DNA from 4 places in the Pseudalkalibacillus sp. Hm43 genome. Region 4 is predicted to be linked to each of the others. Evidence: predicted binding sites of a transcription regulator. Region 4 holds the regulator's gene; each other region holds the start of a gene.
What was found. The regulator Rex, encoded in region 4, represses fermentation and respiration genes when NADH is low (regulators of the CRP and FNR family bind a similar motif). The targets are predictions, from matches to a motif close to TTGTGAAATATTTCACAA.

Region 1: a site for Rex is predicted at 2,164-2,181, ahead of qoxA (cytochrome aa3 quinol oxidase subunit II). Genes of this name have one in related genera too.
Region 2: a site for Rex is predicted at 3,591-3,608, ahead of ACXQIQ_RS14215 (AtpZ/AtpI family protein). Genes of this name have one in related genera too.
Region 3: a site for Rex is predicted at 3,357-3,374, ahead of ACXQIQ_RS05385 (cytochrome ubiquinol oxidase subunit I). Genes of this name have one in related genera too.

Annotation. Positions count from the first base shown of each region.
Region 1 is NZ_CM135129.1:1,421,041-1,429,021, forward strand. Features, by position in the region: gene qoxB (cytochrome aa3 quinol oxidase subunit I) at 1-1,076, opposite strand, end outside; gene qoxA (cytochrome aa3 quinol oxidase subunit II) at 1,125-2,072, opposite strand; gene ACXQIQ_RS07630 (sigma-70 family RNA polymerase sigma factor) at 2,660-3,196, shown strand; gene ACXQIQ_RS07635 (hypothetical protein) at 3,189-3,815, shown strand; gene ACXQIQ_RS07640 (FAD-binding oxidoreductase) at 3,854-5,197, opposite strand; gene ACXQIQ_RS07645 (hypothetical protein) at 5,325-5,882, opposite strand; gene ACXQIQ_RS07650 (DUF1697 domain-containing protein) at 5,884-6,432, opposite strand; gene ACXQIQ_RS07655 (bleomycin resistance protein) at 6,436-6,837, opposite strand; gene ACXQIQ_RS07660 (hypothetical protein) at 7,318-7,981, shown strand, end outside.
Region 2 is NZ_CM135129.1:2,692,053-2,700,033, reverse strand. Features, by position in the region: gene atpA (F0F1 ATP synthase subunit alpha) at 1-674, opposite strand, end outside; gene ACXQIQ_RS14240 (F0F1 ATP synthase subunit delta) at 700-1,248, opposite strand; gene ACXQIQ_RS14235 (F0F1 ATP synthase subunit B) at 1,245-1,790, opposite strand; gene atpE (F0F1 ATP synthase subunit C) at 1,868-2,080, opposite strand; gene atpB (F0F1 ATP synthase subunit A) at 2,183-2,893, opposite strand; gene ACXQIQ_RS14220 (ATP synthase subunit I) at 2,919-3,299, opposite strand; gene ACXQIQ_RS14215 (AtpZ/AtpI family protein) at 3,296-3,526, opposite strand; gene upp (uracil phosphoribosyltransferase) at 3,773-4,402, opposite strand; gene ACXQIQ_RS14205 (serine hydroxymethyltransferase) at 4,787-6,022, opposite strand; gene ACXQIQ_RS14200 (TIGR01440 family protein) at 6,540-7,112, opposite strand; gene rpiB (ribose 5-phosphate isomerase B) at 7,161-7,610, opposite strand; gene ACXQIQ_RS14190 (low molecular weight protein arginine phosphatase) at 7,722-7,981, opposite strand, start outside.
Region 3 is NZ_CM135129.1:1,013,936-1,021,916, reverse strand. Features, by position in the region: gene ACXQIQ_RS05395 (ABC transporter ATP-binding protein) at 1-1,423, shown strand, start outside; gene ACXQIQ_RS05390 (ABC transporter ATP-binding protein) at 1,442-3,244, shown strand; gene ACXQIQ_RS05385 (cytochrome ubiquinol oxidase subunit I) at 3,505-4,833, shown strand; gene ACXQIQ_RS05380 (cytochrome d ubiquinol oxidase subunit II) at 4,845-5,876, shown strand; gene ACXQIQ_RS05375 (potassium channel family protein) at 5,910-6,593, shown strand; gene ACXQIQ_RS05370 (response regulator) at 6,963-7,981, shown strand, end outside.
Region 4 is NZ_CM135129.1:2,144,160-2,152,140, forward strand. Features, by position in the region: gene groL (chaperonin GroEL) at 1-455, opposite strand, end outside; gene groES (co-chaperone GroES) at 542-826, opposite strand; gene ACXQIQ_RS11325 (CPBP family intramembrane glutamic endopeptidase) at 1,052-1,759, shown strand; gene ACXQIQ_RS11330 (DUF4305 domain-containing protein) at 1,762-1,968, shown strand; gene tatC (twin-arginine translocase subunit TatC) at 2,375-3,127, opposite strand; gene ACXQIQ_RS11340 (twin-arginine translocase TatA/TatE family subunit) at 3,146-3,337, opposite strand; gene ACXQIQ_RS11345 (redox-sensing transcriptional repressor Rex) at 3,369-4,010, opposite strand; gene moaC (cyclic pyranopterin monophosphate synthase MoaC) at 4,035-4,520, opposite strand; gene ACXQIQ_RS11355 (ABC-F family ATP-binding cassette domain-containing protein) at 4,741-6,669, shown strand; gene ACXQIQ_RS11360 (hypothetical protein) at 7,192-7,981, shown strand, end outside.

The DNA of each region.
Region 1 (7,981 bases), 720 kb from region 4:
CAGTTGAAGATCTTGACTCCTGTCGGAACCGCAATCGCCATCGTCGTGATGGAGAAGATGCTGTTCGCGAATGCGCCTTGACCCATTGTGAAAAAGTGGTGGGCCCATACGACGAAGGATAGGAGTGAAATCAAGACCATTGATCCGACCATCGACTTGTATCCGTATAAATTACGACGTGCAAACGTCGAGATAATTTCACTGTAAAGTCCGAATGCCGGCAGAATCAGGATATACACTTCAGGATGTCCCCAAACCCAGAACAGGTTCGCCCAAAGCATCGCCATTCCGCCGTTATCGAGCGTAAAGAACTGTGTTCCGAATAGGAGGTCCATCGTTCCGAATGCGAGAGCAACCGTCAATACCGGGAATGCGAAGATGATGATGACACTTGTGATCAGGATTGACCATGTGAACATCGGCATCTTCATAAGCGTCATGCCTGGTGCTCTCATTTTCAAAATGGTCGTCAGGAAGTTGATCCCGGTCAAGAGTGTACCGATTCCGGCAATCTGGATCGCTATCATATAGTAGTGCGAACCGACCGACTCGCCATCAGCGAGCGGGAAGTACGATGTCCACCCTGCGTCCGGTGATCCACCGACCATGAATGAGATATTGAACAGCATCGCACCCATGAAGAACAGCCAGAAGCTGAGTGCATTCAATCGTGGGAACGCAACGTCACGCGCCCCGATTTGAAGCGGTACGACAAAGTTCATGAAGAATATGATAAAAGGCATCGCCATGAACAGGATCATGACAACCCCGTGCGTTGTAAAAATTTCGTTATAGTGCTGCGCATCCAGAATCTCGTTCTCAGGTACAGCGAGCTGGGCACGCATCATGATCGCGTCGACGCCACCTCGGAACAGCATCAAGAGTGCCGAGATGAGATACATGATCCCGATTCGCTTATGGTCAACAGTCGTCAACCATTCGCGCCAAAGGTATCCCCACTTTTTGAAGTAAGTAAGCCCTGCGAGGACGGCAACCAACGTAAGTGCGGCTGCGACCATGGAAGCGTAAATCGCGAAACTCGGATGTGGTATGGCAAATCGTTCAAAGAATTCCATACGATTTGACTCCTTTCAAGATATCTATAATCGGTAAAACCCGTTCATTTACTCGTGGTGTTTATGATCGTTGCTTTCGCTTCCCTTTTTAGAGGAAGCGTGATGGTCATGGCCATCTTTCTTTTCGTCTTCCTTGTGCATATCGTGTTCTTCGTACTTGTCACCTTCGTGGTGATGTTCCGGTGCCGGTTCGTATTGTTGCTGTGTTCCGGTGAACGTCATGCGTCCAAGGTGACCTGGCTCAAGCAGTTCCTCAAATTTCTCTTCAGTCAGAGGATCCGCGTTGTCTTTGACTTCTTTTACCCATTCGTCGAACTCTTGTTGAGACATCGCCGTTACGTCGAACGTGTTCTCGGCGAACCCTTTACCAGAGAAGTTGGCGTTCCGTCCCATGAAGTCGCCTTCTACGTCAGCCGCGAGATGCAGCGTTGTGACATGGGCGTTCATCGCGTATTTCTGTCCTCCAAGCTGAGGAATCCAGAAACTCGTGATCGGTCCGTGTGAGTAGAGTCGGAATTCTAGCGGACGATCGGTCGGAACGTATAAGTAGTTGACTGTTTCAATGTCTTGCTCCGGATAACTGAAATGCCACTTCCAGTCAGAGGAAGATGCATAAACGACCAATGGTTCTTTGTCTTCGTATCCTTGTGGTGCCGATTCAACGATATAGTTACTCTGAACAGAAACGACGGACAGGATGGCTACGATGATGACCGGAATCCCGACGAGAATCCCTTCCACCCATGGGTTCCCCTCGATGTGTGGTGGTTCATAGTCATCCGGCTGCTTGGATGCCCGATATTTGACGAGCATAATCACAAGCCACACCAGTACGGCAATCACAATACCTGCCATCATGATCATTGTAAAAATGATGTCACTCGCTAACCGTTCCGCTTGCGGTCCTTTCGGATCGAGCACAGTCAGCTGTTCACACCCCGTCAGGACGGAGAGCACAAACATCATGAGCGCAAACAAACCCAACTTGAGTTTCATACACGTTCCCCTCTTTCTCCTTGCTAAAATCTATGAAAATCACTATCATCTAAAGTTCTTGACCCTAATATATCAGGTTTTTCGGCGGACTTTGTGAAGTTTTGAACGTTGTCACTAAATCGCAAAAAACTTTTGACAAACCTTTGTCAGTTGTCTGAAAACAGTCACAATCTGGACAAAAATGTAGGACGGATCCCCGTGGGACCGTCCTTTCCTAATGGATTTATTGAAAATGAGGGACGGTTCTTTTGTGAACCGTCCTTTTCCTTATGGGGTTTTGTAGTAAGAATGAACCGATTTACAAGACGAGTGCTCGTTTTTACAAGACCGAAGCTGATTTTTCTAAAACAAGCCGTCATTTTTCTAAAACCACCAGTGATTTTTCTAAAACCAACACCAAGTTTTACATAACAAAGCCCCATATTGTCATTACACACTCAAAAAGCTGCGCAAAAGGTCCATTTTCACAGACTTTCTAGGCAGCTTTTTTACATAATGAAGCGATTGGAGATCTTTTTCAGTTAAAAGTGCACCTTTTTCCAACTGGGAGTCGTCTGTTTTGTAAAGAGATTATGCGGAGTGATTGTATGATTGAGTATTCGAATTGGGAGTCCGCGACAAATGAGGAGATCCTCCAGCTGTTGATGGAGGATTACGGGACCGATGCAATGCACGTCGCTTTTTCCTATGTAAAAGATTACGCCACAGCTGAAGACCTTGCTCAGGAAGCCTTCATCAAGGTGTATCAAAGCCTGCATCAATTCAAAGGGAATTCGAGCATCAAAACATGGGTGCTGAAAATAACGATCAACCACTGCAAGGATTATTTGAGGAGCTGGCATTACCGAACTGTAAAACTAGCAAAAGATGCGCAGCAGATTTTCGGCATCCAAAAGTCAACGGATCAAATCGTCTTGAAAAACTCGATGCAAGAACAGGTCACAAACCACGTGTTGGCATTACCATTAAAGTACAGAGAGGTCATTTTCCTCTATTTTTACGAAGAGTTGAATGTTCCGGAAATCAGTGACTTACTGAATGTGAATCCAAACACGATCAAATCCAGGCTACTTAGGGCTAAAAAAATTCTCAAAGATCAACTCGGGAGTGATTTCAATGCTTAATAAACATCTTAAGCAACTTCGCCCACATTTAAAAGAAACGAAGTTCAAAGACTTTACCTTTGACGAGCAACATCAAGAAAAGGTCTTTCATGGGATACGGGAAAACAAAGGCGTTCACTCGAAACGAAGTTATTGGAACTTCGGATTAAGCATCGCAGTTTCGTTGTCTTTGCTTTTCGGAATCGTATACTTTGGTGCCAGTCAAATGGATTTCTTTAATGGGTATAACGTGGCACATGAAGGAAAAGAGGTGAATTGGGAAGCTCGACAAGACTATAAAGAAGACGGCAAGCTTTTATTGTCTGTTTATCCTGACCCAGCACTTACAGCAGGTAAACCATACGGGTATCTCTTTCATTTCACCGAACCCTTCAAAACCTATGAAGGTAAGGAGCTAACGATCAATGCTTACCATAAAGAAACTGGTGAAAAGTTGATGGTGGTGCCTCCAACTACAATCACGAATCCTTCATCAGGGTATCCAAGCTTAGAACGTTACACCCCGACATTTGAGGTTCCAGAAGGCGGCTTATGGAGATACGAAGTCCTTTTAAATGGAGAATTTTATGCCGATGTGATTATTAGGGTTTCCTACGGGGATACGAAGAAAGAGGAATAGGGTCATCATGAGGAAATAGATGATGACCCTTAAGACCATTATGGAGCTGGTGGAATACTTTGTGGAAAACAGAAGAAGTTTTCGGGATCGTATTTCGCCTTCACTCTTCTTAAACGTTCGAAGTTCGAGGCGTAATACTCTTCTCCGAAGTTTTTAATATTCTGATCCGGTACGTTCACATAGGATCCTTTTACAAACGGTTGAAGTTGTTGACGGACTTTTTCAACGGAAGCAAGGTTCCTGGCTTCATCTTTCGGTTGATTCCAGCTCGCGTTCCATTCCGAATAAAATAACGGTTCACGCCAATAGAAGGCGGTCTTGTCTTTCGGTATTCGACGGATTTGCCCACCCCAATTCTCAAAAAAGAAATTGGCTTCTGTTCCAGTGGCTTCTTCAAGGTAATTTTTCATAATGGAAATCGGTTCTTCCGACCAAAGATCCAGTGACCAAACAGAGGAAAACTTCACACTCTGTGATGATTGTTCAGGGATTGGCTGAGGAGGATCTAAGTAATTGATCGCGTCAAGGTAGAACAAAGATTGTATATCGACTTGTGTTGGTGTTCCTGTTGTCGTTAAAGGTTCTAGTAATCTGACCGCCTCGGTTTTCGTTCCCAGGAAAATTCCATTAACGCGACAGAGCCCGTTGATTTTACTATATATCTCTAGATAGCAGCCTAATCGTTCGTCTACAAACGGAGCCCATCGTTGCCAGGTTCTAAATACCGATTCAAGCTGGTCCCATGGCCATACGATATTAAAAACAGTGGCGGTTTCCGGCGCACGAGGAACTCTGAATGTGTATTCCGTGTTATAACCGAAATTCCCTCCGCCACCACCCCTCGATGCCCAGAATAAATCTTCATTGTGGTGTGCATTCGCTGTAACGATTCTACCTTTCGCATCGACCATTTCAAGTCCGCGGAGGTTGTCACTGATCAGTCCGATCGACCTTGAGACCACTCCAAATCCCCCGCCCATCGTGATTCCACCGATCCCAACGGTTGGACTGTCGCCAAACGGGGCCATGAAACCATTCAAGGCTAATTCCTTTACAAGGGGACCGACAAGAATACCCGTTTGAACAGTTGCAAGTCCCTTCCTTTTGTCTATGGTCACTTTATTCATATCACTAACATCAATCACAAGCCCTCCCTTTACAACAGAGAGGTTCTTATCCAGCGCATGGCGACCACTTCTGACGCGTAATGGTACGTCATTCTCACGTGCCCATTTGATGCCATTACTTACATCCCTTGCGTTCTGGGCAAAAACAAAGACAAGAGGAAAGGTATCAACATAAGGATTCCAGTTCTTAATCGCTTCTTCATAACCGAGGTCTCCTTTATAGATGACCCGCCCGGTTAACTGTGTAGATCCCATATATTCAACTCCCACCAAACGTAATCTAGATAGTTAGTGTATGATGTGGGAGTTTATCCTGTTCGAAAGATATTAGGCTGTCAGTTGTCCACATTGTTGATGACAATATATTGGAGTTTCCTTGTTCTTATCTATTCTTCACAAGTGGATAGTACGAGTTCTCAATCAATTTAATCCCTGTAGTTTCATATCGCTTAAAAACACTGGTGCCATCCCAATCCCCATCTTTAACCATCACTTGTCTAAGACCTAACTCATTCAACAAATCGTCTTCTTTTCTCGTTATATAAGCAGTGAAATAATACTTTGACAGTTGTTCTAAAACCAATTTTTTATCTGGGTCATCTTTCTTGAGTTCTTCCATGATCTTTTTAAAATAGAGGTTCTTACATACGACGTGTTCACCTATAAAGGGTTCTTTCTTATTTTGTGAATATCGTTCTAACGCTTCAGGTGATACGTACTTATGTGCTTTTATACCTGTTCCCATTAGATCTATTCCGTACAATTCTTTTGCAGCCGATTTCATCGATCTGTATACAAAACCTTGGATGAAATTCATGTGAGTTTGAAAAATCTTAATAGATTCTTCGTCCATTAACTTGATCGCTTTGTAGTTCTGTATCAAGAGCTCTGTAGCTCTTTCATAGACTTTCTCTTCTTTTTCATTTAGTCGATGTATCATGTCATCCTCCGTCTTTGCCTATCTCTGCAATCTTCATAATGGAGTTCCAGTTGCGGGTGGTGGCAGCGACTTTCAGTTTCTTTTCAAGGAATGTGTTGGAGAAGACGGTCTTTTTGTAGCCTTGCCGACAAAGGACGTAGGCGGTCGTCCCCTGGAGTTTGAACTCGTCGATGTCACTTTCGGTCTCCTTCAGCTTCTGGATTCCTTCCCTACTCGGTTCTTCTGCTAAAAAGGAAACGTGCAGCTTTTCATCTTCTCTTAACGCATCGACATCAAACGGACACTTTTCCATCACCGCCTGCCATTCCTCTGCTGTTTTTACAATGACAGGGACGGCAAAGCCGAGCGCACCTTCAAGCTCTACCTCAATCCGTCCTGTCAATTCTCTGGCATCCTGATACTCCGCTTCAAAAATGACATTCCCACTCTGGATATACGTCTTCACATTCTCAAAGCCCATTGACGTAAAAATTTCCCTCAGGTTGTCCATTTTCACCTTTTTATGCCCACCAACATTAATGCCGCGCAGCAATGCAATATAAACCGCCATCCACTACCTCTTCCACTCAAAAAACGTGATCAGATTGCGATCCGGGTCTAACACTGAAAACTCCCGAGTCCCCCAGGGCTTGTCCTCAATGGGTGCATTCGGATGAATGATGTCCTTTGGTCCTAAACGCTCATACATGGCATCCACACCTTCCATCCCGATACGGCAGCCCGACGTCCCGGCGATGAACGACTCCGCCCCTGTCACAACGGGATTCCAATGCTCCTCCTTGCGCCAATTCTCATCGTCCGCAAGCCACAAATGCACCTGGACCTCATCAAGCCCAAGAACTACAAATTCATCCCCCACATGCAAAATCGAAAACCCTAATGTGTCCTTGTAAAACAACAGACTTCTCTCCATCTCTTTCACCGGTAAAGCCGGAATCGCCTCTATCATCTTCATAACCCCAACCCCTTTCGTTCTACTCATCTAAATTAAACGATTCGGCTTCCTCTTAATAAATCCTGCAAATGTGTATGAATTGGAAAATAAAAGGTGTATAGGGTCCAAGTATTGAAATTATTTAAAGGATATATGAGTTTATTGGAAGGTAGGATAACAACTATGAAAGACAAAAAAACAATGAATACGAGAAGTTTAGTCCAATGGACAGCCTTTGCGATTGCGCTTGGAACCTCTGCTGTATATGGACTGCTCTTTTTTACAAAGGTAGCTCAAACCATGTCAATAAACACCCTCCATAGCATCGCCCTCACTGGTTACGTGATTTCAATGATCGTTCTACTTTTTCTTTTAGAATGAAGAAATCGTAACGATATCTTTCCTTATACGGTTAGTGATGGACAAGTCCTCTAACACACACAATCCCTTTGAAAGCATATAGTGGCTAATGACATCATACATCGAAATGGGGATTGGATTATGAATCAATATCAATACCGACCTCGTCAGTTTCCTCCGTTCGGTCCGGGGATGGGTGGACCTGGAGGACTTGGTGGGTTACCAGGCTTAGGCGGTGGTATCCCTGGTGGCCCGGGTATGGGAGGCTTCCCTGGCGGACCTGGAATGGGCGGTTTTCCTGGAGGTCCTGGAGGAATGCCAGGATTCCCTGGTGGTCCGGGTGGAATGCCCGGAGGACCAGGAGGTATTCCTGGTGGGCCAGGCTTCCCTGGTGGGCCCGGTGGACCTGGTTTTCCAGGAGGTCCAGGCATGCCTGGTGGCCCTGGTCTCCCTGGAAACGGACCTTCTGCATTACCTGGTCAATTGACGCTCCAACAGCAACAGCAAGTCCAACAGATTTTACCGACATTATCCCAACCACAGAGTGGACCTCCACAAAACCTGGTCAGCTTGTACTCAACCTTATCGGCATTACCACAAACCCAGCTCCAATCATTGGTTGGACAGCAGCCTCAGAGCACGACCCAGATCACATCACTACTCGGAGGTCAGCCACGTCCCGAATTCGAGTATGAAGACAACGATGATCGAATCAACGGGATCTGGGGCTGTCAGGGCAGATGGACGTTAGTCTTCTATCAGACGCCATTCGGCGGAATCGGCATCGCACTCGTCTGGGTTGCGT
Region 2 (7,981 bases), 550 kb from region 4:
GTTACGACGATTGTGTAATCAAGTGCTCCGTGCTCACGTAGTGTTTCAACAACACCTGCAACCGTTGATTCTTTCTGACCGATTGCAACGTAGATACAAATCATATCTTCGTCTTTTTGGTTCAAGATCGTGTCGATTGCGATTGCTGTTTTACCTGTTTGACGGTCTCCGATGATCAACTCACGCTGACCACGACCGATCGGAATAAGGGAGTCGATCGCCTTGATTCCTGTTTGAAGCGGCTCGTGTACGGATTTACGATCCATAACACCTGGTGCCGGACTTTCGATTGGACGAGTTTTGGAAGTCTCAATTGCACCCTTACCATCAACTGGTTGTCCAAGAGAGTTAACGACACGTCCTAGAAGTTCTTCACCTACAGGTACCTCCATGATACGGCCTGTACGCTTCACTTCATCGCCTTCACGGATATCGACATAAGGTCCAAGGATGATGATACCGACGTTGTTTTCCTCAAGGTTTTGGGCCATACCCATTACACCGTTGGAGAATTCAACGAGCTCACCAGCCATGACATTGTCTAATCCATGGACACGTGCGATTCCGTCACCGACTTGGATGACAGTACCGACATCACTTACTTCTATTTCAGAAGAATAGTTTTCAATTTGTTGTTTAATTAGCGAACTAATTTCTTCCGCTTTTATGCTCATGAATTTCACCCCTATCGTACTCGTCTCACTCGGAGACTAATTGACGTTGAATTCGGTTCAACTTACCACTAACACTTCCGTCGAAGATACGGTTACCGATTTTGACTTTGATCCCACCGATCAAGTCTTGATCGATTACGTTTTCGACGCGAAGTTCTTTGACGTTGATACGTTCAGAGAATGTTCTGGAGATCTCCTGTTGCTCTTCTTCAGTAAGAAGGCGGACGGAGTAGACCGTAGCATCTGCAATGCCGCGCTCTTCATTCGCCAGTAAGATGTATTGGTCGACCATATTCGGAATCATTGCTTCGCGTTTACGGTCTACCATCAATAAAATCGTATTGTGAACAGGTTCAGAAACTTCAGATCCGATCACCTTCGAAAGCAAGCTTTTCTTGTCTTCGGCAGAGATTTTCGGATGGTTCAAGATGGTGAGTAACTTCTCATTCTCTTCGATGATGGATTGAACGCTGCGAAGCTCTTTTTCGACTTGATCAAGAGAGCCTTTCTCTTTTACAACATCAAATAGAGCTGCTGCGTATCGCTTTGCTACAGATTCTGTGTCCTTGCTCATCGACCTTCGCCTACCTCTTTAAGATAATCATTCACAAGTTTCTGTTGAGCTTGCTCATCCAATTCCTTGGTGATTACCTTAGAAGCAATTTGTACAGAAAGTGTTGCAACTTCATTACGCAACGTTTGTACAGCTTGCTCTTTTTCACGGTCGATTTCAGAAAGTGCAGATTCCTTCATGCGGTTTGCTTCTTCACGAGCAGCGCGAAGGATGTCCTCACCTTGTTGCTCACCTTGCTTCTTAGCTGCTTCGATCAATGCTTGTGCTTCTTTACGTGCTTCTTTCAAAGCCGCAGTCTGCTCATCTAAGTATGACTGAGCTTCTTTTCGGCTTTTTTCAGCTTCGTTTATTTCGTTAGAGATATGCTCTTCACGCTTTTTCATGATGCCCATCAATGGACCCCATGCATATTTACGCAGTAAGAAAAGTAAAACGATGAACGCTAGTAACTGGAACAGGATATCTCCTGTATTAACACCGGCACCCGCACCCAAAACAAGATTGTCAGGATTCAAGAAATGCACAGCGGTTCCTCCCTTCATTGGTCATACATAAGGAATGGCGAGGTCTCACACAGACTTCGCCATTATGAAAACTTCGGTAGAATCGTTACTCGTTATTAACCACCAAGTACGATGAACGCGATAACGACACCGATGATTGGAAGTGCCTCAACTAGTGCGATACCGATGAACATTGTTGTTTGAAGCGTACCACGCAATTCTGGTTGACGAGCGATTCCTTCAACTGTACGTCCTACGATAAGACCGTTACCTACACCGGCACCAATTGCCGCTAGACCTACTGCAATTGCAGCTGCGATTAAATTCATTTAAATTTCCTCCTTGGAATTGTATTATTTTATAATTTCTTCCCATTATGGGGTTGTACACAGAGTTAAAATTGAACCTTTTACTGTAGAGCTTTGTGAGCTCTAGTGTTCATCACTGACTTTATGTGCCATGTAAACCATTGTCAGCATTGTAAAAATGAATGCCTGGATGACACCGACAAAGATACTGAATCCTTGCCACACCATCATCGGTAGGAAGGATAAGACCCCTGCAAAAATTCCTGCAGTACCAGCTCCTGCTAACAAGGCTAGCAATACTTCACCGGCATAAATGTTACCGTAAAGTCGAAGACCTAGTGTCAACGTGTTGGCGAATTCCTCAATGATTTTCAAAGGGAACATAAATTTCATCGGTTTGAAGAATTCACTACCGTATGATTTAGTTCCTTTCACTTTGATCGCGTAGAAGTGAGTCAATACGACTACCATTACAGCGAGTGTCAATGTGATGGTTGGATCAGCTGTTGGTGATTTCCACCAAAGCTCATGATCGATCGCGATTGCAAACGGAAGTCCTAACATGTTCGAGACGAATATGTACATGATAATCGTCAAACCTAGTGTCAAGAATCGACCTCCAGTCTTCCAGTCCATGGTGCTGTTGATGATTCCTTTTACAAAATCGATCAGCCATTCCATGAAGTTCTGCATACCAGATGGACGCATTTGCAAACTACGTGAGCCGAGTACGGCAATGATGAACACAATTACAGAAGCAATCGTAATCATCAGGATGTTCGATGGGTTAAAAGTTAAACCTAATAGTTCAAGATGTGGCGCTTCGTGTTCCAATTCTTTCACCTCTCTTCCCCAAAGTTCAGTTTCGTTTTGATGCAAAGTAAAAATCTATCAACATGATGAGATATATCATGAGTAAACCTACGACTACGGAAATCAAGTCAAAGTATTCAGGAAATCGGGTCGCGACCAGAACGGCAAGCCCGGCGGTCATCAACCTGGATAAGGAGCCCATCGTCCGAACCTTCGTGCCTTCAACGACAGCTTGTCCGACGCGGTCGATCTTGCGATGCATCGACCATACGTTCAGAATGCTCACAGCAATTCCCAACAACAGTCCGAGAAAGACTGTTTTGTAGCTTGTGAACCCCCAACCTAGTACGAAAATCGAAGCTAAGTATAGTCCGTATTTTATGTATCGACGGAACGCATTGTTGTAAGTTGAGAGGTTTTCGGTCATTGTTCGCCTTCTTCTCCAAAAAATCGCTGAATTAACTTGATGGTCCCGTAAACTCCTGCTGCCAAGCCAAGAAACAGTCCGATGATCATAAGAAACGGTGCTGTGTCAAAGGTACGATCCAACCACATGCCTCCGAAAATGCCGACCAGAATGGTACCGACGAGTTGCGAGAGGATTCCAGACATGAGAGCCATTGAATGAAAGGGTGATCGTTTATCAGTGCGCATTTGCCGCACCCCTTTTCTTTGGACTTGATTTTGAGGTCATCAGGTGAGTCAATTCCTGATTATTTTGTGGAGTATTTTACGAGATTCGGATGTAGCGAAAAAGCTTTATATGATGCGTATGAAAACCTTATCATACATCCTTTGTAAGAATACTATAGCCACTAGTACATGTCAATTGCGTTACAGGCAATTTCTATGGTAAGATTTGAAAACTTTTTGAACCTTTTGGCTTTATGTTTTCAACGTTTATTTCGTACCGAACAAACGGTCTCCTGCATCACCTAAACCTGGTACGATGTACCCCTTTTCGTTCAGGTATTCATCAAGCGCTCCGAGATAGATGTCAACATCAGGATGTGCCTCTTGGACCATTTTGACGCCTTCAGGAGCTGCGATCAGACACATGAGCTTGATATTCTGTGCGCCACGCTTTTTCAGTGACTCGATTGCTGCCACTGCAGAACCGCCTGTTGCAAGCATCGGATCGATTACGATGAGTTCACGTTCTTCAACATCACTTGGAAGCTTCACATAATACTCGACCGGTTGGAGAGTTTCAGGGTCGCGATATAATCCGACGTGCCCTACCTTTGCCGCTGGAATCAGCTTCAGGATCCCGTCGACCATTCCTAGTCCTGCACGAAGGATCGGTACCAATCCAAGCTTCTTACCCGCAATTGTATATGCTTTTGCTTCCGAAACCGGTGTTTGGACCGTTACTTCTTGGAGTGGTAATTCTCGGGTGATTTCGAATGCCATCAATGCTGCCACTTCATCGACAAGCTCACGGAATTCTTTCGTCCCTGTCGATACATCACGAATGTATGTAATCTTATGTTGGATCAGCGGGTGTTCCAGAACGTGTACTTTACTCATTCATCATCTCTCCTTCAAAAAGTTTATGAGGTTTGTAACTTGTCTTAAAACCTGAAAGAATACGAACTTAGCAGGTTTTTTGCCTCTCGAAAATTGTACAGAAAAAAGGTGTGAAGTTCAACACGAATCAGCAGGAAATAACAGGAGAAGCCAAAAACAGTACCAAAGTGATAACTGCCCAAAATGATCTGCAGTACCTCTGCAGTACTCAACTGTACCAGGTACCATTTTGTAACCCTTGTGCCGTAAGGGTTTGTATTTGGTGCCTGGCACCGATTGAAATCCCTTGTGCCCCAAGGCGTCCGAGTCGGTGCCAGGTACTGCACTTTCATTCAAATAAAAGAGGCGACCTTTGCGGGTCGCCTTTCCTATTAATATAGGGTTCTATACGTAGAGCTCATATTTTGAGGATAATTTTTCCACACGTTGTGCTGCTTCTTGTTGCTTGGCTTCGTCTTCCGGGTTGCGGAGGACGAGTGCAATGATGGATGCAATTTCCTTCATATCTTCTTGCGTGAATCCTCTTGTCGTCACAGCTGCCGTTCCAAGTCGTAGTCCACTCGTGACGAACGGGCTTTCCGGATCGAAAGGAATCGTGTTTTTGTTTGTTGTAATACCGACTTCATCTAGAAGGTGTTCGGCAACTTTACCTGTTACATTCATACCACGGACATCCACGAGCAATAAGTGATTGTCAGTACCACCCGATACAAGTGACAGCCCTTCTTCTTTTAATGCTTCACCAAGTACGCGTGCGTTGTCTATGATGTTCTTGGAGTAGTCTTTGAAGTCCTCTTGCAACGCTTCACCGAACGCTACTGCTTTCGCTGCAATGACATGCATCAATGGACCGCCCTGAATTCCAGGGAAGATCGACTTGTCGATTTTCTTCGCGAACTCTTCCTTACAGAGGATCAATCCGCCACGAGGTCCGCGCAACGTTTTATGAGTCGTAGACGTAACGAAGTCTGCATACGGAACCGGGCTCGGATGGAGACCAGTCGCGACCAATCCAGCAATATGCGCCATATCAACCATCAAGTATGCGCCGACTTCATCTGCGATTTCGCGGAACTTTTTAAAATCAATCTCTCTTGGATATGCACTAGCTCCAGCTACGATCAGCTTCGGCTGGTGTTCGCGTGCCAACGCAAGGACATCATCGTATTGAATCGTATGGTCTTTCTCATCTACACCATACTCGACAAAGTTATATAGTTTACCGCTGAAGTTGACCGGACTTCCGTGTGTCAGGTGTCCCCCGTGTGAAAGGTTCATCCCAAGCACAGTGTCTCCCGGTTCTAACACAGTAAAATAGACGCCCATGTTCGCTTGAGCCCCTGAGTGTGGCTGTACGTTCGCATGTTCCGCTCCGAACAATTTCTTCGCGCGATCTCTCGCCAGATTTTCCACGACATCGACGTACTCACATCCGCCATAGTAACGGCGTCCTGGATAGCCTTCCGCATACTTGTTTGTAAGGACGGATCCTTGTGCTTCCATGACAGCCTGGCTGACAAAGTTTTCAGATGCAATCAACTCTATCTTGTTCCGTTGACGACCTAGTTCATCCTGTATCGAATTGAATAGTTCTGCATCTTGCTTCTTAAGTTGTTCCATGGTTTCACTCCTTTACTGACCTCAACTGCATTTTTTCGAAATTTCACAACAAATCTATTTTATCATTATTACAATAGTCCTGTAATGGTAAACTCTTATTTTTAAAACTAAGTAGAGGATTCAAGGTGTTGGAAGGCAAAAGAGTTAGCTATAGTGCCTTGAGGGCTAGCGCTATTTTGGGAAGGATCAGCCCTCTATCCTTCCCGAAATGTGTGCTTACCTCACTTTGGGGCAGGATAAGTCCTCTATCCTTCCCGAAATGCTATGCTTACTCCACTTTGGGGCAGGATAGCGCTCTTATTCATTACCTTCATTCCTGTTTTTTGCTCCGATAGGGATGATTAGCATCTATTCATTACCATCAACCCTGTTTTTCGCTCCGTTAGGGATGAATAGCCTCTATTCATTACTATCAATCCAGTTTTCCTCTCTAATAGGGATGAATAACTCAATCGACCCCTCTTCCTACCAATATAAAAAGCCGATCCAGCACACTGGATCGGCCTCCTTATTGAAATCAACAGGATGTGAGTTCTTCTTTAGATGGATAGACCGCTCTTTCGCCGCCAATCAGCTTCGGTCGGGTCCGTGCAAGCGTGACGTGTGCATGCCCGATGGACTTCACCTTAGACCGCACCGGTACAGCAACATGTTTCAGGTGCATACCGATGAACGTATCCCCGATATCGATGCCAGCATCAGCAGTAATATGCTCAACGACGACCGGATCATTCAAGTGGTGATACGCATAAGTGGATAGCGCTCCACCAGCGGACCTTACCGGAATGACCGTGACGATCTCATAACCTCTTTGTTCAGCAGTTTCTCGCTCCATCACTAATGCGCGGTTTAAATGTTCACAACATTGAAAGGCAATTTGGACATTCGTTTTATTACGGAATTGAGTGATCCCTTCGAACAACTGAGACGCGACATCCATCGTACCGGACGTCCCGATCTCTTCACCTAAGACCTCACTCGTACTAGCTCCGATAACCAACAGATGGTTCGATGACAACGGTGTTGCTTGCTCCAGATCCTCCAAGGCTTCCACCACTTGAGGTTGAATCTGATGCAGTGTTTCGTCCATTCTACTCTTCCTTTCTCTATTCCCCTTAGTTTAAGGTAAAGCTGTGAATCACTCAGCGCCCATCGTTTCAACGTCTTTAATTTTGTTTACGCGTCGCTCGTGGCGTCCGCCTTCAAATTCCGTTTGAAGCCATACTTTCGCAATTTCTTTTGCAATGCCAGGTCCGACAATTCGTTCACCCATCGCTAGAACGTTTGAATCATTGTGAAGGCGTGTCACCTTAGCGCTGAACAGATCATGGACTAGTGCACAACGAACACCTTTTACCTTGTTCGCTGTAATGGACATGCCAATTCCTGTCCCACAAATCAAGATGCCACGATCTACTTCGCCGTTAGACACTTTCTCAGCGACTGGAAGGGCGTAGTCCGGATAGTCGACTGAATCTTCACAGTTGCAGCCAACGTCCTCATATTCAACACCCAACTCATCCATTACTTCTTTTATATCTTCTTTAATTTTGTAACCTGCATGGTCACTACCAATTGCTACTTTCATTGCATGAAGCCTCCAGTGATTTGATGTTTGTCTTCATTGTAAAGGGAACGTGAACAGACTTTCAACTGGTCTGATTCCCTATCCTTGTTATCGCAGGTTTCTCAGATTATTTCAACTATATTTTTCAGCCAACTTTTGTACGAGTTCGTCCAATTCCTCGTACGTTTGACAATATACGTCTTTCGAGCCACCGAATGGATCCGAAACATCCATAGAAGGCATGGTACGTTCGATTTTCTGAGCTTCTTTCATCTTGGTTTCCATTTCCCTCATGAGCGCCTGACGCTTGTGTTCATCACTGTTCCCAAGGTCGTACAGCTCCATTCGGATTTGGCCGATTTTGTCATAAATCTGCTCCAATTTGTCTAACG
Region 3 (7,981 bases), 1.1 Mb from region 4:
GACCGGAGACCTGATGTCACGCTTGACGGCGGATGTTGAGGGGTTTCGGTTCTTTTTATCCTTCGGATTCGCACAAATCATCAACTTCCTGTTGTTGGTTTCGTTCAGTTTAGCGGTCATGTTCTATTACTCCATTCCGTTGGCATTGGTGACCTTAGGAATGCTTCCTTTCCTGGCTATTGCCGTCTACCGGTTCGATAAACGAGTGCATCCCGCATTCCGGGGTATCCGTAAATCGATGGGACGATTGAATACGAAAGTGCAGGAAAACGTAAGTGGAATCAACACGATCAAATCATTGTCCCGTGAAGATTTCGAAATTGGTAAGTTCGTAAATAACAATAAGGATTATCGAGATAACTACTTGAACACGTCAGACATTTGGGCAAAGTACTTCCCACTCATGGAACTGATCGGGAACCTTTGTGTCGTGTTCCTTCTATCTTATGGAGGTTTCCTCGTATTCAATGGTGATCTACAACCAGGTGAGCTCGTTGCGTTCTTCAGTCTTGTCTGGTACATCATCTGGCCGATCATGATGCTCGGATTCGTCATCAATACGTTCTCCCAATCAAAAGCATCAGGTGAACGTCTGTTAGAAATATTGGATGAACCTGAAGACATTCAAGACGTCGAGAACCCTTTGGACATCAAACGGATGAATGGAGATGTCGAATTCAAAAATGTAACGCACAAATATGCAAGTGAAGATGAAGAAGCTTTGAAAAATGTTTCATTCAAAGCTCCGAAAGGAACGACAATCGGTCTCCTAGGTGCAACGGGAGCAGGTAAAACGACGATTACCCAGTTGATCTCTCGCTTCTATGAACCGAAAGAAGGTTCAATCCTCATTGATGGAAGAGACATCAAGGAATATTCGATCAAATCTCTTCGGAAGAATGTCGGAGTCGTGCTCCAAGAAACATTCTTGTTCTCTTCTACCATAAGGGACAACATCGCTTATGGAGATGCTGATATTGAGATTGAAAGAGTTGTCGATGCTGCAAAACGTGCGCAAGCACATGAGTTCATCATGGAGCTGCCAGACGGTTATGACACCGTTCTCGGAGAGCGTGGAATGGGATTGTCCGGTGGACAGAAGCAGAGAATTGCCATCGCAAGAGCGATTCTTTCTGATCCAAGTATCCTCATCCTGGACGATGCAACCAGTGCTGTTGATATGGAAACCGAATTCAAGATTCAAAAAGCTTTCCAGGAAGTGATGAAGGACCGCACAACATTCATCATCGCTCATCGTATTTCGTCGCTCAAACATGCGGATGAAATCTTGGTGCTTGAAGAAGGTAAGGTCGCCCAGAGAGGGAAGCATGAACAACTGATTGAACAGGATGGCATGTACCGACGCGTCTATGACATCCAGTATAAAGATAAAGAAGTCATTAAACAAAGACAAACAGGTTAAAAATGGGGGTGAAACAAGTTGAGTTCGAATACGAATAAACGATTTCATTATTCTCAAGACCAGGCGATTGAAAAACAGTTCAATTGGCAGCAAATGCTCCGCCTATTCGGATATATGAAGCCTTACCAATCCAATCTGCTTCCGAAAGCAATCATAACGATGCTCATTACAACAGGGGTAAGATTGGTCATTCCGATTTTCATCGGGGTTCTTTTGTTCGACCATGCAATCAAAGACAAGGATGAAACGTTACTGATCCAACTGATCATCGGGATTTCTGCTTTATATATCCTTTCCTGGATTGCAAACTCATTCCGGATCAAGTGGACGAATCAGCTCGGACAATACATCATCTACGACATCCGTCAGGGTCTGTTCAAACACATCCAACGATTGTCCCATCGGTTCTTCGATCAGCGATCGGGCGGTTCGATCCTGGTGAGGATCATCAATGATGTCAACTCGTTGCAGGAACTGTTTACGAACGGGGTCATCAATCTTTTGATGGACTTCCTTCTGCTCGTCGGGATTATCATCATCATGTTCGTGTTGAGTCCGCAATTGACGCTGGCCATCATGATCATCCTGCCGATCATGTTTTTCATATCAACAAGACTTCGAAGAAATATTCGTCGTTCCTGGCAGACGGTCCGGATTAAACAAGCAAAAATGAATTCCCATTTAAACGAGAGTATTCAGGGGATCCGTGTTACCCAATCCTATACACAGGAAAAGGAGAACATGGGATTCTTCAAAGGTGTGAATGGGGAAACGTTTGAAAGCTGGAAGGATGCAACGAAGAAGAGTGCCGTCTTCCGTCCGTTCGTCGAAATGTCCAATGCAATCGGAACGGCTATCTTGATCTGGTTTGGTGTGTATTTGATTCAAAACGGGATGGATTACGGCGTTTTCGTAACATTCGCTTTCTATCTCGGCATGTTCTGGGAACCGATTTCACGTATGGGTCAAGTGTATAACCAGCTGTTGGTTGCAATGGCTTCTAGTGAACGGATCTTCGAATTTTTAGATGAAAAACCAAATGTTTCTGAACGTGAAAATGCCATTACATTCAAAGAAATCGATGGTAAGATTGAATTCAAAGATGTGGAATTTGCGTATGATGAGAAACGTAAAGCATTGAATGGCATCAATCTCACGATAGGTGCTGGTGAAACGGTCGCTCTCGTCGGTCATACGGGATCAGGTAAAACAACGATCGCCAACCTGATCAGCAGGTTCTATGATCCGACGAAAGGTGCTGTCGAGATTGATGGGACCGATCTTAAAGACGTGAAGCTGGATAGTTTACGGCAAAAAGTCAGCGTCGTTCTTCAAGACACATTCATTTTTTCCGGCACGATCATGGAAAATATCCGGTTCGGTCGTCCAGATGCAACAGATGAAGAAGTCATTAAAGCGGCTGAGGCCGTTGGTGCAAGTGCATTCATTGAAAAGCTGGATAATCAATACGAAACCGAAGTTGAAGAACGAGGTAATGTGTTGTCGGTTGGTGAAAGACAGTTGATTTCATTTGCGAGAGCATTGCTTGCAGATCCAAGAATTCTCATTTTGGATGAAGCGACTGCAAGTATTGATACCGAGACAGAGTTGAAAATCCAGAACGCTCTACAAACACTTCTTAAAGGTCGAACAGCGATCATCATCGCACATCGACTATCTACAATTCGGGAATCAGACAACATTTTTGTTCTCGATCATGGTACCCTCATTGAACAAGGGAACCATGACGAATTGATGAAACAAAAAGGTGAATACTACGATCTGATCGTTTCCCAGTTCAGAATGTTGGACGCCATGTAATACAGAAGAGAGTGGAAGCCTGTGTCCAGCAGGTTCCACTCTTTTTAAATCTGACAATATGCTCAATACTTCACAAACTCACTGGTACTTGATACGATATAGGTGGAATGAATTGTGAGATTCATCACAATATCTTCACTGAATCGTAAGAGTATAAATGTACTACTCGTCTCGTATCGTTTTCAGGAGTTCCGATTTAGGGTAAAGAATTATGACTTGTACGGAATGGATACTATGCAGAGAAAAGCGGGGGATTTTAGATGCCAGAACTCGATAGTGCTATGCTGAGTCGTTTATTGACCAGTATGACGTTAGGTTTTCATATCATATTCGCAACCCTGGGGGTGGGAGTGCCGTTATTGATCAGCGGGGCTGAGTGGATCGGAATCCGCCGGAATGATGAGCATTACCGTTTGCTTGCCCGACGTTGGACGAGGGGGTTCGTCGTCACAGTAGCAGTCGGCGTTGTGACGGGGACCTGTATCGGACTACAATTATCCTTGTTGTGGCCAAGCTTCATGGAAGTAGCAGGGCAAGTGATCGGTCTTCCACTCTTTCTTGAGACGTTTGCGTTCTTTTTTGAAGCGATTTTCCTAGGAATCTACCTATACACATGGGATCGATTCAAAAATCCATATTATCACTGGTTGATTTCCGTTCCCGTCGTCATCGGGTCGACTTTATCGGCATTTTTCATCTCAACAGTCAATGCGTTCATGAACTCACCAAAGGGGTTCAAGCTTGAGGACGGTCAAATTACTGAAATCCAGCCCCTCGTTGCAATGTTTAATCCGGCAACACCTACAAAGGCTTCACATGTCATCTCTTCTGCCTATTTGACTTCCGCTTTCGTTCTGGCTGCCTTGACAGCCTTTCTGATTTTGAAAAAAGGGCCAAGCGCTTATTATAAAAAAGCCCTGCATTTCACAATGGTGACGGCATTCGTATTTGCGATTTCGACGGCAGTCATCGGGGACTTCTCAGGTAAATATCTGGCAGAATATCAACCTGAAAAACTAGCTGCAGCAGAGTGGCATTTTGAAACTGAAAAGGGGGCAGATTTGATTGTCGGTGGTGTACTTGATGAAAACAATGAAGTGAAATACGGTCTTCGGCTGCCGAATTTTCTCAGTATACTCGCTCACGGTAATCCGAATGCGGAAGTGATCGGTTTGGAGGAATTTCCTGAAGATGAAAGGGCACCGCTCTTCATCCATTATCTTTTCGACGCAATGGTCGGAATCGGTATGTTTCTCGCAGCTTTATCCACTGTGTATCTCATTTTGAGTAAATGGAAGAAGGCATGGAGTCTATCTAAGTTGTTTTTATGGGCAATCGTCATTTCAGGTCCATTAGCCATGCTGGCCATTGAATTTGGTTGGATCTTCTCAGAAGTGGGGCGACAACCGTGGATCTTGTGGCATGTGATGGAAACGAAGGATGGTGCGACCACCAGTGAACATGTAGGATCCATGTTCATCCTATTCTTTGCACTTTATGTCGTGCTCGGTTGGATCTGTACGACTGTACTATTGAAAATGTTTAGGAACAATCCAGTGGAAACCGAATTTGAACAAATGGATCGGTAAGGAGGGTTATGATGGAAATACAGCTGATCGGAATCACTGTTTTATGGATTTTCTTGTACGGGTATCTGATTGTTGCATCGATTGACTTCGGAGCAGGATTTTTTGCCTATTACGGGACGATTACGAAGAAAGACCATATCATCAATAACATCATCAGTCGGTATTTATCTCCGGTTTGGGAAGTGACGAATGTATTCTTCGTGTTCTTCTTTGTCGGTTTAGTAGGATTCTTTCCGAGTACAGCTTATTATTACGGAACGGCTTTGCTAGTCCCGGGCAGTATCGCTCTAGTGCTTCTTGCCATACGTGGTTCTTTCTATGCTTTCGGTAATTATGGGGCGAAGGAGAGTCATTTGTATACTTTCCTATATGGTGCTACAGGCTTATTGATTCCCGCGTCCTTGTCTACCGCTCTAACGATTTCTGAAGGTGGTTTCATAACGGTCGAAAACGACTCGGTAGTGTTTCTCGTTGGAGAGTTGTTCACAAGCTTTTATTCTTGGGCGGTTGTATTCTTGGCGATCGTCAGTGTGCTCTATATCAGTGCGATGTTTTTATCCTTTTATGCGAGCAAAGCGAAAGATACCCAGGCTTTGGCGCTTCTCAGGAAATTCGCCCTTTTCTGGAGCCCTCCTACGATATTAGCGAGCTTTCTCGTATTCCTGGCTCTAAGAAGCCATAACATCGAGCATTTCAACAGGATGTTGGATTACTCGTACTTTTTCATCATATCGTTCATTTGTTTCAATATCGCGGTATGGTTTGTCTATCAAAATAAAAGGTATGGTACAGCATTCATTTTTGTCATGCTGCAATTTTTCTTCGCGTTCTTCGGTTATGGAGCGTCTCATCTCCCCTATATCCTGTATCCATATATTACGATTGACACAGGATTTACAAACGAAACGATGGGGGTTGCACTTGTCATTGCATTTATTGCAGGACTCTTATTGCTGATTCCGTCATTGATCCTCTTGATGAGAATGTTCCTATTCGATGCTAAGTATGTGGAAGGGACGAGAGATTCAAGAAAAATCATATGAAAATATGATACAATATGATGAGATTGAACGTTAATGGCAATTGGAGGAGTAGCTGTGAAAAAGCAATTTGCTGTGATTGGTCTTGGGCGTTTCGGAGGTAGCATTTGCCGTTCATTGAGTAATAACGACATGGAAGTACTTGCAATTGACAGTGATGAGGATCGGGTAAACGAGTTTTCATCGATTGCGACTCATGCGGTAATTGCGGATGCGACAGACGAGAACGTTTTGAAAAGTCTAGGGGTCCGGAACTTCGATCATGTGATTGTGGCAATCGGTGACAACATTCAGGCGAGTATCTTGACAACATTGATTTTGAAAGAGCTTGGTGTTGCACATATTACCGTGAAAGCACAAAACGATTATCACGAAAAAGTTCTGCGCAAGATCGGTGCAGACCGAATTGTCCACCCGGAACGTGATATGGGACAACGGATCGCACACAACATCATGTCCAACAACGTACTGGATTATCTTGAATTATCAGATGAACATAGCATTGTGGAATTGATTGCAAGTAAAAAGATGCATGATAAAACATTGATTGAATTGGATGTTCGAGCGAATTATGGCTGTAACGTCATGGCCATCAAACGCAGTGATGATATCGTTGTATCTCCTCAAGCGACTCATACGATTCTGGAAGGAGATATCTTGATTGTCATCGGCGCAGACGCTGATATCAGCCGATTAGAGAAACATTTATTAATGGACTAATATAATAGGTAGAAAGAAGGTTGGTAGATTCCACTACCAACCTTTTATTATGCAAAAAAAGCTGCTCCGCACAATGAGCAGCTTTAATTTTTCCATTACATATAAGCCAATCAACGCGACAAACCATCGACAAACTAGTTCGACCCTCTCATTTATTGATATATGGGCGTGAAATGTTTGCCCGGTTCACGCGGGGTATGGTAAGGATGACATAGGACTAGAAAAAAAGGCTTAAAAACTACCGACATTTAAGATATGATAAAATAACAACAAACGTCAAATTACGACAAAGTTATACATAATTTTACTTTTCGTTCAATATATGGTGAATCCTTCTGAAGTTCGTGAATTGGAAAGAGGAGTTACAAGATGCCGAACAATGCCAAAGTAGAAGCCGTCGCACACTATAAAACTGAATTACTCCGGATCGTACATAAGTTGAACAGTCCAACAATTCGGACAAGTAAAGCATCTCATATGACTGAACTCTATAATCTGATTCTCAGAATACAGAATTATTGCGCCGTTTTTCAAATCAAGTCTATAAAGACGATTACCACGTTATTGATCCGAAAGATGGATGTCTCCACTGAAAGTGTCCGGGTGAAACCGGGAGAAGAGAGGTTATTCGGAGAAACACTGAAGTCTCTGCTTCAAGAACTTACTGACTATGGTCAAGGATTGAGAAGGAAGAGTGAGAAATGGACTCTATCTTCTAAGAAAAAAGTCCTCGTCTATGATCAGGACGAGTGGTTTGGTGAATGGGTGAGGGATCTTGAGCAACATTCTCCCTATCAATTCATCCAGGTTAGTGCTGATCGCTTCAAAGAAGAATTATTCGACCACATCCCAACTGCCATACTGATTTGTCTGGATTCAGGAGATCAGCAAGCAAGAGAGTGGGTCGTTTATATAAGAAAGCATTATTCCAAAACCATACCTGTCATCGCTTATACAACTTCAAAGTATCCTCATCAATTACAAAGAATACTGGAACTGAATGTGACACATCTGTTAGAAAAACCTTTCGACCAGGACTTGTTGATCAGCTATTTGGATAATGCCATCTCTAATCAAAAGAGAGCCATCCATTCGACAGAAGATGATTACAAGATACAAAGGGATATGATGGAGGCGATTATCCAGAAGGAGTGGATGAGATTCCAAAGATATCAAGCTGTCTTTTCACTTGTCCTCATCAAAGTGGATGCTTATCAATACTTCATCAATCAATATGAAGCCAAGTACCATCATCTATTCAATCAATTGAAACTGACCGCCTCTCAGTCTACTAGACCTTATGATGAATTGTATACTTGGTCTCCTGGATCTTTCATGCTCCTCTTACCAGTAACACCACAAGAAGGAGCAGAGACAGTGGTCGAACG
Region 4 (7,981 bases):
CCAGAAGAGATTGCAGCAACTTGTGCAATTGAGTCGCGTCCTTCGATTGGCTTAGAAATTTTCTTAAGTTCTTCAACTGCAGCAGCAGTCGCTTTTTCGATACCTTTACGGATGACCATCGGGTTTGCACCAGATGTTACGTTCTTCAAACCTTCACGGATCATCGCTTGTGCAAGGACTGTCGCTGTAGTCGTACCGTCACCAGCAACGTCATTCGTCTTGCTTGCAACTTCGGATACAAGCTTTGCACCCATGTTTTCGAATGCATCTTCAAGTTCGATTTCTTTTGCGATTGTTACACCATCATTCGTGATTAGAGGTGAACCGAATTTCTTCTCAAGAACCACGTTACGTCCTTTTGGTCCAAGAGTTACTTTTACAGCATCTGCAAGAGCGTCCACACCACGAAGCATGGAGCGACGTGCGTTTTCACTAAACTTGATATCTTTAGCCATTGTTTAAAGAACCTCCTTGATTGGTTGTATGTAGGGAAAGACTTCCCTTTCAATTTTTAACTGTTAAAAAGAGAATCTCGGATGGATTAGCCTACGATTGCTAGTACATCAGATTCGCGTAAGATTAAGTATTCTTTACCTTGATATTTCACTTCAGTACCAGCGTATTTTGAATAGATAACTGTGTCGCCTTCAGATACTTCAAGTGCAACTTTTTCTCCGTTATCCGTTACTCGACCTGCACCTACTGCAACGATTTTTCCTTCTTGCGGCTTTTCCTTCGCAGAGTCTGGAAGTACGATTCCGCTAGCGGTTTTTTCTTCGCTTTCAACAAGCTCAATGACAATACGATCACCTAACGGCTTTAACAAGTGAAACACCCTCCTCAAGGATTTTGATTTTAATTATTAGCACTCTAAATAGGTGAGTGCTAATTCCATTTATAATATTAATCAACTTTCATTTTTTTTGCAAGAGATAACCTGAAAATTTTTGTTAGGTTTCTGTAAAGAAAAGCGCGAAGTCATAAGAAAGGTATTATTGGCAATAGTATGTTAAAATGGGGCATTGAATCTGTCACGAAAGAGGAGAACAGTTTGAATAAACGTTATGGATGGGTACTCATCACTTATATATTGATCTTACTTTCCGGGGTCATTGGCGGACCTATTCTGATCGGTCTCGATGTCCCTCGTGAAAAGATCCCTGGGCTTTGGAACGTAATCAGTTTTTCAATCGGAATCGTGATCATCTTTCTGATTTTACTGCCGGAATGGCGGAACCGGGAGGATCGTGAGGAACGCGCTAGTGTTCCTGCAACGATCGGCTGGTCGATCCTAGGTATTCCGATCGTTTTCACAGCACAGATTGTAGCTGCTACGATTGAGATGCAATTTTTAGGCGTCGAACCAGGTTCAAAAAATACAGAAATGATCGTCGAGCTGACGTTGTCAGTGCCACTTCTGATTCTTGTGGTTTCTGTCTTCGGTCCTATATTGGAAGAAATCGTGTTTCGGAAGGTAATCTTTGGTACACTCTATAAGCGAACGAACTTCTTCATTGCTGCACTAATCAGTTCACTTGTGTTCGCTGTCGTCCACCGTGACTTCAGCCACATTCTGGTGTATGCGGCGATGGGCTTCACACTCAGCTTCCTGTATGTGAAAACAAAACGATTGATTGTACCAATTATTGCTCATGTGGCTGTCAATACGACGGTCATGCTCGTCCAGGTCGTCTTTCGAGACGAGATCATGAAACTTGAAAAACAACTAGAGAACATGCAATTCATTATTGGAGGCTGATTATGAGATTTTCACCAACCTTCTGGATATTTGCCTATTTGATACTAGGCGTGATCTTTACGTACTTGGCCATCTTTTATGCACGAGAAGACGGCGTCTGGTCGTTCTGGCCGATCCTGAACATGGCACTCGCTGCCTATGACTTCTTCAACGCATACCGAATGTTCGAGTTACGTAAAAAAATAAAGCAGATGAAGAAAAAGGATTGATCCTCGGGGGTCAATCCTTTTGTTATGGCTTTAAGGGACAGTAAGTGCCTCTTACTGTCCTTCATTTCGGGTTTCTGCTGTTTTTGAGGACAGCAAACGACTCTTTCTATCCCTCATTTTGCGTTTCTGCTGCTTTTGAGGACAGAAAGCACCTCTTTCTATCCTTCATTTCGGGTTTCTGCTGTTTTGGAGGACAGCAAACGACTCTTTCTATCCCTCATTTTGCGTTTCTGCTGCTTTTGAGGACAGAAAGCACCTCTTTCTATCCCTCATTTCGGGTTTCTGCTGTTTTGGAGGACAGTAAGCACCTCTTTCTATCCTTCATTTCGGGTTTCTGCCACTTTTGAGGACAGAAAGCCCCTCTAAACTGAAAAAAGCGGCCAGTTCGGCCGCTTTCACATTATATTTATTCTTCTTCTGACTGTTCTGCTTCTTCCGCTGTTTGCTGTGATTTCTTGTAAGCGAAACCTGCTATAAAGATGCTGACTTCATAAAGGATGATCAACGGTACGGTCACCATCATGTGCGAAATCAGTTCCGGTGGTGTGATCAACCCTGCAAGCACGAGCAATACGAAATAGGAATACTTTCGAATTTTACGTAAAAAGTCGGGTGTCACGAGTCCGAGTCTCGTCAAGAACATGATGACGACAGGGAACTGGAACAGGATTCCGAATGGCAATGTCAGACGGAAAAGGAAATGGAAATATTCATTGATTCCATACTCTTCTTCTACTCCAAGCAGATCGGACAGTCCGTTCATAAAGTCGATGACGAATGGAAATAGAATGAAGTAAGAAAACGAAAGTCCGCCTACAAACAAGATGAAGGTAAGCGGGATGTACATCAACGTCACCTTACGCTCTTTCTCATAAAGGCCTGGACTGATGAACGCCCAAAGCTGGTAGAGCGCGACGGGTGAAGTAATCAATATGCCTATCAGAAAAGCAAAATCCAGAAATACACGCAGAGGGTCGGTCAGATTGAATACGTTCAACTCTAAGCCTGCAGCCTCTGGTGTCTGCTTCAAATACTGAATCAATGGCATTGCTAGGAAGAATCCGGCGATGAACGCCGCTATGAATACAAGTATGACGATGAATATCCTTTTTCGTAGTTCTTCAATATGTTTCTGAAGTGTCATTTGTTGATTCGTCATACAAAACTACCTTCCTAACTAGTCTTCATCTCTGTTCTTCTTGTCATCTTTTTTCTTATCTGTATCGTCGTCATCCACAAGCCCTTTCGTTGCGGTCTTGAATTCACGCAATGTCTTTCCTGCTGCTTTTCCAAGCTCAGGCAGCTTTTTCGGACCGAAGATCAATAGTGCGACGACTCCGATGATAATCCAACTTCCTGGACCAAGCATATTGGTCACCTCCTCAAGTATCTTTCTCAGATCATTTATCCAACGGGTAATTTTTCAAAAAGTAGATCAATGATTGGAGTTCTACAGCTAAATCAATATGATGAATTCGGACATTGTCTGGTACGTTCAAGCGGGCGGGGGTGAAATTCAGAATCCCGTTCACACCGATTTCGACCAGCTCATCCGCTACCGTTTGGGCGGTTTGAGCAGGAACGGTCAAAATCGCGACCGACATGTCCTTCGTAACGTGTTTCTTCAAATCTCCCAAATGATGGATCGGTACTCCACTGATCGTGGTACCGACTTTACTCTCGTCTACATCGAATGCTAACTCGATTCGAGTGTTGTCGTTCTTCAAAAAGTTATAATTCAGAAGGGCTGTCCCTAAATTCCCTACACCGATCAGCATCACTTTCGTCACTTCATCCTGATCGAGTGTCTTTCGGAAAAAGGTGAGCAGATAATTGACATTGTAGCCATATCCCTTCTTCCCTAGTGCTCCGAAATAGGAAAAGTCTCTGCGGATCGTCGCAGAATCAACCTTGACCGCTTCACTTAGCTCGGAAGAAGAAACACGCAGCTTCCCTGATGAGGATAAGTTTTTTAGAAATCGATAATACAACGGCAACCTTTTTGCGGTCGCTTGAGGTATTTTTTGATCATCAACGCTCATTAGGTTCCTCCAATCAGTAGAACACTACTCGTTTTCGTACAGGTAATCTCCGCTTTTCCCACCCGTTTTTTCCAATAGATAGGTCGGGCCGATCACCATTCCTTTATCAATCGCTTTACACATATCGTATACGGTTAAGCCGACGGCAGATGCAGCTGTCAATGCTTCCATTTCAACTCCGGTATTCCCCTTCGTCTTCACGGTCACATCAATCAACAATTCATAATCTCCCTCTGTTATCCAGTCAAAAGAGATATCTACCGATTTCAGTGGCAATGGATGACACATGGGTACGATATCGGGCGTCTTTTTCGCAGCCATGATCCCAGCGACCTGGGCAACCGATAAGACATCACCCTTTTTCACATGGTTTCCTTGAATCGCTTCATAAATCTCTTCGGAAACTTTGACGCTGCTTCTCACGCGAGCCGTCCTTACCGTTTCCTCTTTTTCAGAGATGTCCACCATCCTGGCGCGACCTTGTTCGTTAAAATGCGTGAAATCGCCCATTCAATCACCACCTAAAAGAGACTATACACCATTTTTATCAAAAAGTAAGGCATGATTGCAGTAAAAATATCACAAATCGTTGAAAATTGTAGAGTTGCCTGAGCTTTCCATCATAAGCTACACTAATAGTAACTGTGTTTCCATGGTGTTATGAGGGTTTCGGCAGGTTCATTCAATGCCAGCACGCTGTAACCACCATGTATGAAAGAGGTGTAACAACATGATCGTCATGCAAGCCCAAGACATAACCAAATATTATGGTGCTGACCTTATTTTATCGAATATTAAACTTGAAGTACAATCGCGGGATAGAATTGCCCTAGTCGGACGGAACGGAGCTGGAAAATCGACGTTGCTGAAAATCGTCAGCGGACAGCTATCCTACGATTCTGGCGCTGTCATGAAGCCGAATGAAATCGAAATCGGATATCTTGCGCAAGATGCAGGCTTAGAATCTGACAATACGATTTGGGAAGAGATGATTAAGGTTTTCGACCATCTCCACCAAATGGAAGAACAAATCCGTGCGCTCGAAACGAAAATGGGACAAGAGCACGTTTTGAATGATGAGACCGTATATGCGAAGGTGCTATCTGAATATGATGCACTTCAGCAGAAGTTCCAGCTGAAAGGCGGATATCAGTACGAGAATGACATCCGATCGATCCTTCATGGGTTCCGTTTTTACGAAGAGGATTATGGGAAGCCGATCTCTTCCCTCAGTGGTGGACAAAAGACACGACTAGCTCTTGTGAAACTTCTACTGACGAAGCCGGACCTATTAATCTTGGACGAGCCTACGAACCACCTGGACATCGAGACCCTCGATTGGCTGGAAAGTTACTTGCAATCCTACCCGGGTGCATTATTAATTGTCTCCCACGACCGGTACTTCTTAGACAAGGTGGCCACACAAGTTTATGAGATTTCGATGACGAAGAGTAAGAAGTACCTCGGAAACTACAGTAAGTACCTTGAGGCCAAAGCAGAGCAATACGAGCAAGATTTGAAAGAGTTCGAGAAGCAGCAATCGGAAATCGCGAAGCTTCAGGATTTTGTCCAGCGGAACATCGCCCGTGCTTCAACGACGAAACGGGCACAGAGTAAACGGAAGCAGCTTCAGAAGATGGAGGTCCTCGACCGACCTGATGGCAGTGAGAAATCAGCCCAGTTCGGCTTTAGAATCGAGCGTCAAACCGGGAACGATGTCCTGAAATTGAACCGGCTTGCGATCGGTTATGAAGGAGAAACGTTAATCGACGACATCGATCTTCACATTCAGCGTGAAGAAAGCATAGCGCTCGTTGGACCTAACGGCGTCGGAAAGTCGACATTGATCAAAACGATCATGCACCCTGATCGGAAGCTAGGTGGAGCGATCCAATTCGGCTCCAACGTCAAAATCGGCTATTACGACCAGGAACAAGCGGATCTGAATAGCACGAAAACGGTCTTACATGAGCTTTGGGACGAGTTTCCGACTCATCAGGAAAAAGATATCCGTACTGTATTGGGGAACTTCCTGTTCAGTGGTGACGATGTCCTGAAAGGTGTCAATGAATTGAGTGGTGGTCAGAAGGCACGTCTCGCGCTTGCGAAACTGATGCTCCAGAAAGCGAATGTGCTCATTTTGGACGAGCCGACGAACCATTTAGATTTAGATAGTAAAGAGGTTTTGGAGAATGCTCTGATTGATTTTCCAGGTACGATCCTCTTTATTTCCCACGACCGTTATTTCATCAACCGGATCGCTTCAAGAGTCATCGAGTTATCCACATCTGGATTGGAGAACTTTCTTGGGGACTATGATTATTACTTGGAAAAGAAAGCCGAACAAGCTGAATTTGAACGTCTCGAGCGTGAAGAACAGAACGTGAATCAAGATGTGAACGTCAGTGACCAGAAAGAACAGTTCCAAAACGATAAACAAGCAAAAAAAGAAGAGCGGAAACGACTTCGCCGTATTGAAGAACTTGAAGGACAGATTGAGGCTTATGAGCAACAGATCGAGGAAATCGAACATGAACTGAGCCAACCAGACGTCTTCCAGGATTATGAGAAGAGCCAAGAGTTGAACCAAAAGCTTGAGGAAGCAAATGAAGGACTCGAATCATTGATGGAAGAATGGGAAGGATTACAATCTGTATAATCAGGGAAATGAGAGAATGATTTGCATGTTGAATCGAACATGTTGAAATCTTCTCTCTTTTTTGTTTATAAGTAGATACACATATACACAGAATCCACAGGGTTATACACAGGTTAAATAGCACTTTTTCGGTTTTAATGTCGTTTTTTCCACATTATCCACAGATTTTGTTCTAATTATCCACAAACAGTTATTCACACGACCAGGTGTTTATTTCCCAAGTGTTCCGAACGTTTTCCACAATGTTCACAACTTGTGGATAAGCTTTTTCCACATCGCGTTCCGACTACATTCGACACGAACATACAGCTCTTTTGTATAAATATGCTCATGGATATTCACCGTTTATGCACTCATATACATGAATAGATTCGTATGCAGGTCAAGCCCCCTTCTTTCCGTACCAGGTACCGAATGGGAACCCTTGGCACTTCTGACATCTTTTTCGGTACCTGGCACTGTTGAAGGTCTTCCCTAGTTGTACTATTCTTGTAAAAGTTGATTAAAGGAGGATACATAGCTATGAACAGGAAAGTGATACATACTTTGTTTGTAATGGGATTGATTCTACTCCTCACAGCTTGTGGTGGAGACGAACAATCAAGCACCGAGGAAAACAACAATAAGGAAGAAACGACAGATGAGTCTCCAGATCAGCAATCGGATGACAATAAAGATACTAAGAAAGAGAAACAAGGGGATTATGAGGTTACCCTTTCAGGAGAAATTGAAATTGAGAAGAAGACAATCACAGTAAATGGAGAGACGAACCTTCTTCCCGGTTCTGACATTTACATCCTTGGCCATGCATTCCAAGGTGCCATCATTGGTTCTTCACCAAAAGCCCAAGTGGCTGAAGACGGTTCATTCACACTTAAGACGAAGTTTCCAGATGACTATGATGCGCCTCTTCGGTTAGAAATTCGTTTTACACCTGAGTTTCAGGATGATCAGATTGAAGAACACTACACCAAAACTGGTGAGAAATTAAAAGGAGATTTTGTAAGACTCCATAAAGAAAGCGAAGGCCTCTATAAGAAAATCTCCTATATGGCCTATATTGAAGACCCAACAAAAAACCAAACGTTAAAAATCGAATCTCCTAACTTTGAAAAACCATCAGATCAGGGTGACCCCAAGGTCAGATTGGAACCGAAAGTCGAAAAGAAAACGGATGACTACATCATTATTACCGGCAAATCAAACCTTGTAGAAGGTACCCACATTGAAGCTTACACCGAAATCCCAGGATACATGGTTAGGGGATATACCGATAAGGTTAGAGTAGAACCAGATGGATCTTACAGATTGA